Regions from separate parts of the Metabacillus litoralis genome, predicted to be linked through region 3. Evidence: predicted binding sites of a transcription regulator. Region 3 holds the regulator's gene; each other region holds the start of a gene.
What was found. The regulator CtsR, encoded in region 3, represses protease genes until heat stress. The targets are predictions, from matches to a motif close to ATGGTCAATAAAGGTCAAACA.
Positions count from the first base shown of each region.

Region 1: a site for CtsR is predicted at 2,655-2,675, ahead of D9842_RS02470 (ATP-dependent Clp protease ATP-binding subunit). Genes of this name have one in related genera too.
Region 2: a site for CtsR is predicted at 2,124-2,144, ahead of clpP (ATP-dependent Clp endopeptidase proteolytic subunit ClpP). Genes of this name have one in related genera too.

Region 1 is NZ_CP033043.1:540,422-545,007, reverse strand. It holds gene D9842_RS02480 (metallophosphoesterase family protein) at 577-1,311, opposite strand; gene D9842_RS02475 (YkvI family membrane protein) at 1,420-2,448, opposite strand; gene D9842_RS02470 (ATP-dependent Clp protease ATP-binding subunit) at 2,728-4,586, shown strand, end outside.
Region 2 is NZ_CP033043.1:3,399,668-3,404,253, reverse strand. It holds gene D9842_RS16855 (HPr family phosphocarrier protein) at 1-232, shown strand, start outside; gene clpP (ATP-dependent Clp endopeptidase proteolytic subunit ClpP) at 1,401-1,994, opposite strand; gene D9842_RS16845 (DUF2269 family protein) at 2,367-2,819, opposite strand; tRNA gene D9842_RS16840 (tRNA-Arg) at 2,991-3,066, shown strand; gene D9842_RS16835 (hypothetical protein) at 3,201-3,440, shown strand; gene rpoN (RNA polymerase factor sigma-54) at 3,692-4,586, shown strand, end outside.
Region 3 is NZ_CP033043.1:4,269,481-4,274,066, forward strand. It holds gene D9842_RS20815 (IS110 family RNA-guided transposase) at 1-276, opposite strand, end outside; gene D9842_RS20820 (MgtC/SapB family protein) at 1,347-2,045, shown strand; gene D9842_RS20825 (CtsR family transcriptional regulator) at 2,172-2,633, shown strand; gene D9842_RS20830 (protein-arginine kinase activator protein McsA) at 2,649-3,200, shown strand; gene D9842_RS20835 (protein-arginine kinase McsB) at 3,201-4,298, shown strand; gene clpC (ATP-dependent protease ATP-binding subunit ClpC) at 4,295-4,586, shown strand, end outside.

The sequences.
Region 1 (4,586 bases), 1.5 Mb from region 3:
GCACACTGACCTTTCGAAAAAAAGAATATCGTGAGGTCTTTTTGTCATGGGAAAATTTAGATGTATTTGGGAGGGGTACCCCTCCCAAATACATCTAATAAAAAAATATAAACGAATTAACTGAAATACGCTTGACTAATCGTAAGAAATAAGCGGAGTTTTTCCGGTTAGAATGAAGAATGGAAATCAATTTGGAGATATAAGCGGAATTTCTCCGGTTAAGCAATGTAAAATGGTCCATTTTCGTCTTTTTCGATTAAATAGGCGGAATCTTTCCGTCTATTTAATCTATTTTTCATGTTATTTCCTCAATAAGGGGAATTTCTCCGCTTATTTTAGTAGCTTATTTCCTTGCGATTCTCGAAGAGTTGGATATTTGCTTAAACGGGTACTTATCTTGGTATAAAAAATGCTTGGAGCATATATGTTTCCAAGCATTTTTCTTTGCTGATTTACTTGTCAAAATGCTTTTTAATCATAGTGCGAATGACTATACGAAAAGCAATGTAATTTGTATTTTGTACTTCAAAACAGAACCTGTTAAGATTATTTGATTGCTTTTTAAAAGTACTCTAGCTAATTTTTTAAACCTCTGTACTTTGCTGTTGTTAACTCTTGTATGTATGGCTCTAGGTCGGGCATTTCTGCGTCTTTAGCTAATTGGATAGCTCTTTCAATATTATATGGTACACGTACAAAGGTAATATTAAAACCTGCTTCCCTTTTAGACTCATATTCCCCCTCGACGATCGTATATGAAGCTTGAGTAAGGTCTAAAGGATTGCCTACACTTCCTGTATTAAATAGTGTTTTCCCATCTATATGTTGAATAAAGGCATGATGAACATCACCATAACCAACAACATCCGGTTGACAAGTGCTTATTCCGGTGTATTCCGTATTAGTAAACATACCTAATCGTGTCTCAATTGAATCCCAAGGCTGAACTCTTGTATAGACGCTATGTGGTGAGGCATGAAATAATCGGATCAGTTTTCCGCTCATATAAAAATCAAATGAAAAAGGCAATGACTCCAAATAAAGATTTTGATCCACTGTTAATTGATGTTGATGCCACTTCAATGATTCAAATTCTGTTTCCTTTGTAATGAAATCATCCCAATTTCCTTTTATAACTTTTTCACAGCTTTGACTTATTTTCTGAATCACTTCATAAGAATCAGGTCCTTTTCCAACTAAATCTCCTAAGCAAAAAATACGTTGAATCTTTTTTTGTTTTATGTCATCTAAAACTGCATCTAACGCAGGAATATTTCCATGAATATCTGAAATAATTGCAATTCGTTCCATATTCGCCCTCCACTCTGCACAACTTGTCCTATTAGTATAAAGCATTAACGACCGTGTTGAAATAGCTTGACAATACAAGCATCTAACACGGTCGTTAAATTTGCACAGTTACTCAGGAACTCTTTTAATCATTAATAACAGAAGTACTCCTAAACAAACATAACCAAAGATCGGATATAATGTAGAAATTAATGAACTATACCCAAATTTACTTATAAAAGCGGCCACACATAGTATAGAGCAAACAATAATCATACTAGGTATATTGAGAAACGATGCTACTTGTCTTTCTAAACCATATAAATTGCCTATAACTGAGGTAAAAACTTCACCATATATAACAGCTATGTAAATAAAATAAATGGCATAAAAAGTTGTTTTCATTACCTCAGCCATCGGTATGTCATAATCCATAACGTTAGGAAGAGTCGAAAGAGCAATATGACTGCTAATTAGAATTGCGGTTAAAAAGACTCCCCCAAGGATTCCTCCCCGCTTCAAGACTTTCTCATCTTGAATTTCATTTGCTAAAGGCACTAAAACAGCTGCAGCCATTGTTAAATTAAAGGCTGCATAAGAAACAGCAGAAAGAATCCATTTAAACGTTGCTGATGTTTTATCGGGAATTACAGTTAAAGGTTCAATAGAGAAAGACTGAACAGCTAGAATTGTACTAAATAGAACCAACATCGGTACTACAATGATATTTACACTAAATAACCCCTTTATTCCAAAAGACATAACAGCTATTGTTAATAAAATCGTAATGACAACACCTAACCTTACAGAAAGACCAAGCTGTTCTTTAAATATCGCTCCTGCACCTGACAACATGATAGAGGTTAATCCTAATAATATGATGAGCATAAAAATATTTATAAATCTTCCTATTTTCTTACCAAATAAAAAGATCATTAAATCTTGATAAGAAGCTGCGTTAATTCGCTTTGATAGGATGAGCATTTTCGTCCCAGTATAAACAAAAATTAAACCCACTAATAAAATACCTGCAAGTCCAAAAACACCGTATTTTGTAAAAAACTCAACTATTTCTCGTCCAGTCGCAAATCCAGCTCCTACTACTGTTCCTACGTACACAGCAGCGACTTGAAACGAGGCAATCCAAGATCTTCTCATCCTTTACACCTCACTATAGATAAACAGCTTGTATCATTATATGAGCGTAAACAGAGATGATTCACTTCATTTACATAACTTCTTTTCAAACTACTGTAAATAAATCCCATTACAACATTTTAGGCAAAACACTTGAAAGTCAAAAAAGGTCAAAGTATACTATGATCAAAGAAGGTCAAACTTAAGACCTCTTTCTTTTTATCCTATTGGTCAATAAAGATCAAACTCTTTCACTGAAATTCTTTCTATATAAATTAGTAATGAAAAGGAGTTTTAAAGATGATGTGTGAAAATTGTCAATCAAAACAAGCTACAGTTCATTTAAACTTTCAAATAAATAATCAACATAAGCAACTAACATTATGTAAAGACTGCTATTCAACGTATAAACAAGCTATCCCTTCAGGATTTGCAGGGGGATTCTCTTCGTTTCCATTTGAACAATTTATGAAGGAACTTCAACAACAAGGATCATCAGCGGGAAACGTTCAACCAAAAACTCAATCCAGCGGTGGTGGAATTCTTGACCAACTTGGTCGTAATTTAACTCATGCTGCACGAGCAGGCTTAATCGATCCTGTGATTGGCCGTGAAGAAGAAGTTGATCGAATGATTGAAATCTTAAACCGCCGAAACAAAAATAATCCCGTGTTAATTGGAGAACCTGGTGTAGGAAAAACAGCTGTCGTGGAAGGTCTTGCTTTAAAGATTGCAAACAGCTCTGTTCCAGCAAAGCTTACAAATAAAGAGGTTTATCTCTTAGATGTAGCATCACTTGTTGCAAATACAGGGATTAGAGGTCAATTTGAAGAACGAATGAAGAAGATTATTGAAGAGCTACAAAATCGTAAAAACATTATATTATTCATAGATGAAATTCACCAGCTTGTTGGGGCTGGTTCAGCAGAGGGTTCAATGGATGCAGGTAATATCCTAAAACCAGCTCTGGCAAGAGGAGAGCTACAAGTTGTAGGTGCTACAACATTAAAAGAATATAGAAAAATTGAAAAAGATGCTGCACTTGAGCGACGCTTTCAGCCAGTAATGGTTCATGAACCAACAATTGATAAAGCGATTGAAATCTTAAAAGGTATTCAAGATAAGTACGAGCAATATCATCATGTATCTTATTCAGATGAAGCTATTGAATCCTGCGTTTCCCTTTCACATCGTTATATACAAGACCGATATCTTCCTGATAAAGCGATCGACTTGTTGGATGAAGCTGGTTCTAAAAAGAACTTAATGTTAAAAAATGAAAGTGATGAAGAGATAAAAGAACGTCTAAAAAACATTTCACTAAAAAAACGTGAAGCTACTAAAAACGAGGACTACGAATTAGCTGCTAAATTAAGAGATGAAGAAGCTCAACTTGAATCACAGTTAAATATCGAAAAATCAACCAATGAAAAGCTTGTTGTTTCTATAGAGGACATTCAAGCCATTATAGCAAGGAAAACCGGAATTCCAGTTGGAAAGCTTCAAAGTCATGAGCAATCAAAAATGAAACATTTAGAGAAAAATCTCACAGAAAAAGTCATTGGACAAGAAGATGCTGTTCGTAAGGTATCTAAAGCAATCCGAAGAAGTCGTGCTGGTCTTAAATCCAAGGCTCGACCAATTGGTTCCTTCTTATTCGTTGGACCAACTGGTGTTGGTAAAACAGAATTAACAAAGTCATTAGCAGAAGAGCTTTTTGGCTCAAAAGACTCAATGATACGTCTAGATATGAGTGAGTATATGGAGAAACATGCTGTTTCAAAAATTATTGGCTCCCCGCCGGGTTATGTAGGACATGATGAAGCGGGTCAACTAACTGAAAAAGTTCGCCGCAATCCTTATAGCATCATTCTATTGGATGAGATTGAGAAAGCCCATCCAGATGTTCAACACATGTTCCTACAGATTTTAGAGGATGGCAGATTAACAGATAGTCAAGGTCGTACCATCAGCTTTAAGGACACTGTTATTATTATGACAAGTAATGCAGGTGTTGGTGAAAAACGTATAACCGTTGGATTTGAAACATCATCAAATACAGCTGTAGAAGAAAGTCAACTATTACAATCACTTGGTTCATTCTTTAAACCAGAATTCCTTAATAGATTTGATAATATCATTGAGTTTTCTTCACTTGA
Region 2 (4,586 bases), 870 kb from region 3:
TCTTAAAACAGGTTTACAAGCACGTCCAGCTGCATTATTTGTTCAAGAAGCAAATCGTTTTGCATCTGATGTGTTTTTAGAAAAAGACGGCAAAAAAGTAAACGCAAAAAGTATTATGGGACTCATGAGCTTAGCAGTTAGCACTGGAGCAGTTATTAATTTAATTGCAGAGGGGAACGACGAGCAAGAGGCTGTTGAAGCTTTAGCGAAGTTTGTGCAGCAAGAAGGATAATTCATAAGAAGAAGCAGGCATTGATTATAATGTCTGCTTTTTTTATGTTTTTGGGGGAAATGGTGGGAGTTCTGTCCGATAGTGTGAGAATTGGGACAACCATAGGGGAGGAAAGGGAGGATGTGTCTCGATAGTGAGGGAATCGGGACACACATGGGAGAGGGAAGAGAGGATGTGTCTTGATAGTGCGGGAATCGGGACACAAATAGGGGAGGAAATAGGAATTGTGTCTCGATAGTGCGGGAATCTGGACAAACAAAGGTGAGGAAAGAGCCACTTGTATCTCGATAGTGCGAGAATCGGGACACAAATAGGATAGGGAAGAGAAGATGTGTCTGGATAGTGCGGGAATCGGGACAAACATAGGATAGGGAAGAGAAGATGTGTCTCGATAGTGCGGGAATTGGGACACAAGTAGGTGAGGAAAGAGTACTTGTGTCTGATAGTGCGAGAAATCGGGACACAAATAGGATAGGGAAGAGAAGATGTGTCTCGATAGTGCGGGAATCGGGACACAAATAGGAAAGGGAAGAGAAGATATGTCTCGATAGTGCGAGAATCGGGACACAAATCGGGCAGGGAAAAGAAGATGTGTCTCGATAGTGAGGGAATCGGGACACAAATCGGGCAGGGAAAAGAAGATGTGTCTCGATAGTGCAGGAATCGGGACACAAATAGGAAAGGGAAGAGAAGATATGTCTCGATAGTGCGGGAATCGGGACACAAATCGGGCAGGGAAGAGAAGATGTGTCTCGATAGTGCGAGAATCGGGACACAAATAGGAAAGGGAAGAGAAGATGTGTCTCGATAGTGCGAGAATCGGGACACAAATCGGACAGGGAAGAAAAGATGTGTCTCGATAGTGCGAGAATCGGGACAAACAAAGGTGAGGAAAGAGCACTTGTGTCTCAATAGTGTGACAATCGGGACAAACCAAGGGTAGGAAAGAGCACTTATGTCTCGATAGTACGAGAATCAGGACAAGACTAAACCAGGATAGAGAAGATGTGACTCAATTACAAAAAAGAGCGACTGATCACATAAGACATAAGCTCCATCTCCTACCTCCGTGACTCAGTGCTTATATGCCCTCAATCTAAAGCCCTCAATCTAAAACAAAAAAGCCCCAATCACTATCAAATCGGATTGGGACCTACTTCATCTAATCTTATTTACTTAACGTATTACGATCTAACACCTTGTCAATTAAACCATATTCTAACGCACGATCAGCAGTCATGAAGTTGTCACGCTCTGTATCGCGTTCGATAACTTCTAGATCTTGACCTGTACGATCAGAAAGAATTCTGTTTAATTTGTCCCGTAAGAATAAGATACGTTTTGCAGCAATTTCGATTTCCGTTGCTTGACCTTGTGCGCCACCAAGTGGTTGGTGAATCATCACTTCACTGTTTGGAAGAGCATAACGTTTACCTTTTTCACCAGCTGCAAGTAAGAATGCACCCATTGAAGCAGCCATACCAATACAAATCGTTGATACTTGTGGTTTAATGAATTGCATTGTATCGTAGATTGCCATACCTGCTGTGATGGATCCACCAGGGCTGTTGATGTAAATTGAGATATCTTTCTCTGGATCTTCAGCTTCTAAAAACAGTAGCTGTGATACAATTGAGTTTGCAACATTATCGTCGATGCCGCTTCCAAGCATAATGATACGGTCCTTTAAAAGACGGGAGTAAATGTCATAAGCACGCTCACCACGGTTTGTTTGTTCAATAACTGTAGGGATTAAATTCATTTCATATTCCTCCTTTATTTTAAGAAAGATTCGTTGTTCTAAAAGGTAAAAGTTTAATATGTAATCTTTTAGAACAGTAAACATAAACATGTTTCAAAGGTAAATCTTATGTATCTCCATCATACAACTATGGTCAATAAAGGTCAAACGAAAAGACCGATGCTTTACGATGAATTTTTAAAGTGCCATCAGTGGTGTCTATACTATACTATGTATGCGATAACCATAACATGTAATCATGTTTCCCACATTTGCTTATTTTCAAACTGTGAGAATACTTTTTTAACTACTTAAAATATCTCCTAAAAGAGAAAATGAACAGAGAACATGAAAAAGGCAGACCAAAAAGCCTGCCCGATCATAGAAATCACATTAAAATGGTTTTACAGTCATTAAAACAATTAGAATAACCGCAGATGCATGTAAAACATTATTAAACGGGATCACCTGTTTTGCCAGCTTTTTATACTCTTCTGGTAACTCTTCACCTTCGTGGCTTTCAAGTGATTTTAATTGCAGTTTTTCTTTTTTGGGGAGAATTCCTGCTGTGATTGGTTGAACAGCTACGTAAATAACAAGGGAAGCAATGTACCAAACTTCTTTAAAAAGGTAAGGATTGATAATAGCCATAATAATACCTGTAAGTAATAATGTGATGCTTCCCACTTTTGCGAACTTTTCAATGCCTTTAGAAACCTTATGAGCAAACTGAGCTTGTGATACAGTTTTTACATTACTCATTAATACTGGCATTCCAAATGTAGCCCCAAGCCCAACAACAGCCGCAACAAGATGGATAAGTAATAAAATTGTGTAAAAAGTCATGAATTTTCTCCTCCTTTTTTACTACATCCTAAATTATACCTAAATTGTATAAAATTAGAACAGTATTTTGAAAATTGATTTTTCTTCATTCAGTTGGAAACAATCACAGAAAAAGGCAGTTGAAATTGTTTTGAAGTTCCCGTATAATTTTCCATACTGATATAATAATGTGCGCTCGTAGCTCAGTTGGATAGAGCGGTGGTTTCCGGTACCACGTCTGTCGGGGGTTCGAATCCCTTCGAGCGCGTCACATGAAAGAAGCCTCCTGAATATGATATTTCAGGAGGCTTCTTACTGTATGCCAACTATACACTTTAAATTTTTACAAGCATGTATATCGTTTCCACCACTGACTGATAATGTAGTCGAGGAGGTGTGAGTATGTACGATGACCTATATGTAATTAACGGAAAAGCAGCCATTTTATCTTCTCTATTAAACGGTAATATTCCTACTGCCGAAGAGTGTAGCTTATCTTCAGAAGACTTTGAGCAAATATGTGAAGAGATGTATGATGAAGGTTTAATACAGCGTACAAACCTTGGGCACGTGGTAAATGCTGAGGTATCCAATAAAGGTATTCACTACTATGAGAATATCATCAAGAGTTCGTTAGAATAATCGCTTTTCCAATTATAGATCGCTAGAAGTTGTCAGGTTTGGAGTTTTTATCTGAAGCGCCAAACCTGACAAAATAACGTATGTTTTTATGATCCCGACATACTATGTAAAGACCAACAATATGCTTTGAGGAATCGTTTTTCTATCCAGTTTCATAAAAGTACTTGTCATAGAGACTAGAATATTAGTAAAATAAACTGTAAGCGCTTACTCAAGAAGGCATAGTGTAGAATGTGTTAGGGGGATTTTTAATGAGAATAGAGTTAGTGCAACAACAAACATTAAAACTGAATATGACGCAAGAATTGCAGCAAGCCATTTCGTTATTGCAATATTCCTCAGATGATCTTCTTTCATATGTGCAAGAACTTACAATGGAAAATCCACTTATTGAAGTAAGAGAAAATGATCATTCTCCATTTCGTCAGAAACCATCATCTTCTACAAAACAATCCTTTATAGAGAATACTTTAAGAGAGAAAACAAGTTTACGTGAGCATCTACGTCAACAGCTAATTGATTTTTCTTTGAATAAAAATGACCGGGCTTGTCTTGAACTGTTAATACAGGCAATTGACTCAAATGGATATGTAAAGGACTCCCTTACAGATTTGGCTAGTATTTTGGGTGTTAGTGAGGAACTACTAGAAAGTAAACTATATTTCTTACAAAGCCTTGAGCCTGCAGGTATTGGTGCCCGTTCACTACAAGAATGTATTTTACTGCAGTTAAGACGTCTTCCTGCTCGTAATGAACTAGCTGAAACCATCATCTCTGAGCACTTTCGTTCATTTGCTGAAAAGTCATGGAAGGAATTATCGAAAAAATTGGATGTGAAGATTAGTGAAATACAAGAGATACATGATCTTGTTAGGCAGTTAGAACCGCGTCCAGGCTTAAAGTATGAGTCAGATGACTGCACATATGTTAAGCCCGATATGACAATTAAGCTGATAAATGGAGATTGGCGGATTCTTTATAATGATGAATTAATTCCACAGTTGCTCATAAGCAAGCCGATTGAATGTAGTGGCCCTTTTTCATTGGATGAAGAAGCACAAAGCTATTATTCTAAAAAACTAACACAAGGAAAATGGTTGCAAAGAGCGATCGAGCAGCGAAAAGAAACGATGATTAATGTAATGA
Region 3 (4,586 bases):
GTTTTTAATCCTTTGTGCATTAGCCAAAGTAATATCAAAAAAATCTTCTAAGATGTTGTAAACTGGTTTCCAATAAACTCCCGTACTCTCCATCGCAATGTGAGTGACTTCTTTTTCTTCTAACCATTTAAGCAGACGAAATAAATCCTTCGTTAATGTTGGGAAAGTTTCAATTACTCTTTCCAATTCAGCTTCTGAATCACCTAGTAATACACAAGCCACAATGGTTTCTGAGTGAACATCCAAACCAGCACAACGTTTGTGTAAAGTTTCCACCTTATTCACCTTCATAAAATTATTCCACAGACAGTGGAATGAATTTGAAATTAAACATTTTTCTGTTCGTAGTCATCCTAGACATAGGGAGCTAACAATGGGTTGTACACCAAATTCATTCCAACAGTTTTTTGTACAGGGTCGAACCACCAATAAAGACCACGTTATATACTCACTGTTTGCGGTATCAACATTATGGGATGAGAACTCTATTTTCATTCCTGGGTTGAGAGCGAAAGATCATGAATGTTTTTTGTGTAGTAAAAGGTAATAAAATCGAAGATTTGAAATAGAGAGATAGAGACTAAATAAGACTACTAGCCTGAGGCTTGGGAGAAGCAAGAAGGTCAAGGAAGCGCAGGGAGTGAAGACCGGAATGTGCGGTTTTGGTACATGAGAATTTGAACGAACAAACTGACGCGGAGATTCGCCGCTTATCGCAAGCCGATAGTTCGAACGCGGAAGTTAAGCTCTTGCGCCAATGGTAGTTGGGGGTTTTCCCCTGTGAGAGTAGGACGTCGCCAAGTAAGATGGAGAAAAGATCAGTAGAGATGCTGATCTTTTTTTGTGTAGTTATAAAATGAAATGTTGAAGGTTGTAGAAATTTGTAAAATCGAAGATAAAACTTTAATAATCGAAGATAAAGTATTCAGAATCGAAGATAAAACTTCCATAATCGTAGATAAAGTACTCAGAATCGAAGATAAACATATAAACCACATCTAAATTGTCTATGGAAGTGAACCTGTAGCTCTAGTCTTAAGTAGAAGACCTGTGTTTACATAGTAATCACAAACCAAATATAGCTAAAAGTTTCAAAATAACAAAGAAAACTCTGTAGAAAACAAAAAGAAGAGTATACCACAATGAATATGCCTTACATCTATTCATTATTGCTTATCTTATCAACTTTATTTCTAACCGACATTATTCTACAAAATCCGGGAAGTGACAGGCACCACCCCCACCCCCCAACTCTTCTTCTAAAAAAATAAGTGTTTGAAAACTATCTTTTGAGTATATATATAATAGAACAACTTATATGTCTTATTAAACTAGGGGAAATGCATATGTTTGAGTTTTTTAGTCAAGAGGATTATACGATGTTTTCTCGTATCCTTATTGCAGCTCTTTTATGTGGGGTTATAGGGTTAGAACGGGAGTTTAAAAATCATCCTGCGGGGTTTCGAACACATTTGTTAGTAGGAATAGGATCATGTCTCATGATGATATTGTCTTTGTATGGTTTTGAGCATTATCTTCAGGATCATAAAACAGTGCAATTCGATCCGTCACGGATTCCATCTTATGTGATTAGTGGCATAGGTTTTTTAGGTGGAGGAACAATTCTAGTAAAAGGTGCAACGGTTAGAGGATTAACAACAGCTGCTTCTATCTGGATTGTAGCTGGATTAGGTTTAATTATCGGCTCGGGAATGTATATTCTGGCATTTTTTACAACGATTATTGTCTTAATGTGCCTAATTTTTTTAAATAGATTAGAGAAGTATATGTATGTAAAAAAAACGAGAAGAAAAATGAAGGTTGTTGTAAATTCAACTAAATCTTCAATTGATGAAGTGATTCAGCGTCTTTCGACATATAGCATTAAGACAAATAGTATTGTGATGACATCAAGTCGAAAGGACCGAGAAGGGAATGTAACTTTTTATTATCAGTTAGATATTAATATTAACATTCATTCAATAGGGTATGAAAAGCTGGAGCTTGTAATGAAGGAAATCAAGGAAGTAGAAAAAATCTTTTAAATAAGGTTTCACCTCTTGCTATTTTGGCAATATTTAAAATGAAACAGAAGAGTTGAAAAATTTTTCTGTTCGTTTTATATTTAGATTATAGTCAAATATAGTCAAAGTCAGTGAGGGGGAGGTTGAGTGAGAAATATTTCAGACATTATTGAACAGTATTTAAAAAAAGTGCTGGACAGTAGTGGGAAAGAAATTGTTGAAATTAAACGGAGTGAAATAGCTGATCAATTTCAATGTGTGCCTTCACAGATAAACTATGTTATAAACACAAGATTTACGATTGAAAGAGGTTATCTCGTAGAAAGTAAGCGTGGTGGAGGAGGCTATATTAGAATTATTAAAGTTCATGCTGAAACTCAAGCACACTTACTTGATCAATTATTAGCTTTAATTAATAATCGCCTCTCACAAGCAGCTGCAGAGGATATCATTAGTCGGCTTGTAACAGAAGAGGTTATATCTCCTCGAGAAGCAAAGCTGATGATGAGTGTTATAGATCGTTCAGTCTTATATATCGACCTTCCTCATAGGGATGAGTTAAGGGCAAGAATGGTGAAAGCCATGTTAACTTCATTGAAATATAAGTGAAAGTAGGGGAGACGGATGATTTGCCAGGAATGTAATGAAAGACCGGCAACGTTTCACTTTACAAAAGTGATTAATGGTGAGAAAACAGAAGTTCATATATGTGAGCACTGTGCAAAAGAAAATAGTGAATTTTTTATGTTTAATTCAAGCTCAGGATTCTCGTTAAACAGCCTGTTAACAGGTTTACTAAATATGGAGCATGGCTTTGCAAAAGCAGAGGAGCAGAATGTGTTTAAAACAGAAAGTGTTCCTCAATGTGATCGATGTAAAATGACTTTCCAGGATTTTAAGAAATCTGGTAGGTTTGGTTGCTCCAATTGTTACCCAACTTTTAAAAATTATATTGCACCGATTCTAAGACGAGTTCATGGTGGCAACACAGAACATTCCGGGAAAATCCCTAAGAGAATTGGTGGAGATATTCATATAAGGAAAAAAATTGACGATTTAAAAGAGAAAATCAGAAGTTTTATTAGTCAAGAAGAGTTTGAACAAGCTGCTTTAGTGAGAGATGAGATTCGCTCACTCGAAAAAAAATTAAGTAGCTTTGATGAGGAGGGATTTTAGATGTCACTCCAGAACTTTATGAATAAGGCAATGAGTGCTTGGATGAGTCAGGAAGGGCCTGATTCAGACATTGTATTAAGCAGCCGAATTCGTTTAGCACGAAATATAAATCAATACAAATTCCCAACTCTCTCTACAAATGAGGAAGCACAGGAAGTTCTAAATTTCTTTGAAAACACATATGCAAATAAAACATTCAAAAAATTAGGCCAATTAGAGCTTTTAAAAATGAATGATTTGCAAGCAATTCAAAAAAGGGTCCTCGTAGAAAAGCATTTAATAAGTCCTAACTTAGCTGACCGCTCTGAATATGGAGGTTGTTTGCTTTCAGAAAATGAAGAGGTAAGCATCATGTTAAATGAAGAGGATCATATTCGAATTCAATGCTTATATCCTGGATTTCAGCTGGAAGAAGCCTTACATACAGCGAATCAGCTGGATGATTGGATTGAGGAAGAAGTTGATTATGCCTTCGATGAACAAAGAGGCTATTTAACAAGCTGTCCTACCAATGTAGGAACAGGGCTTAGGGCATCAGTGATGATGCATCTCCCAGCGTTAGTTATCACTCAAAAGATTAATCGAATTATCCCGGCAATTAATCAGCTTGGCTTGGTTGTAAGAGGAATATATGGAGAAGGTAGTGAAGCAGTAGGAAATCTTTTTCAAATATCAAACCAAATTACATTAGGTAAGTCAGAGAAGGATATTGTAGAAGATCTGGTTAGTGTTGTACAACAACTAATTGAGCAGGAAAGATCTACTCGTGAAGCTTTATATCAGTCATCACACACTCAGTTAGAAGACAGGGTTTACCGTTCCTTTGGAACTTTGGTATACAGCCGAATCATAGAATCTAACGAGACAGCAAAATGCTTATCTGATGTTAGATTAGGTATTGATTTACGAATTATTAAAGATATTTCCCGTACTATCTTAAATGAACTGATGATATTAACACAGCCTGGATTTTTGCAGCAGTATTTTGGCGGACCATTACGTCCAAATGAGAGAGATATTCGTCGAGCTGCACTCATTAGAGAGCGGTTAAACCTAGAAATGGATCGTAATAAACGGATGGAGGATGATGAATTATGATGTTTGGAAGATTTACAGAACGCGCGCAAAAAGTACTGGCTTTAGCACAAGAGGAAGCAGTTCGATTAGGACATAATAATATTGGAACAGAGCATATTCTTCTAGGTCTTGTTAGTGAAGGCGAAGGTATCGCTGCTAAAGCTTTATTAGCATTAGGTCTAGGTCCAGATAAAATTCAAAAAGAAGTAGAAGGATTGATTGGTAGAGGTCAAGATGCCTCACAAACTATTCACTATACACCAAGAGCAAAAAAGGTCATTGAGCTATCAATGGACGAAGCAAGAAAGC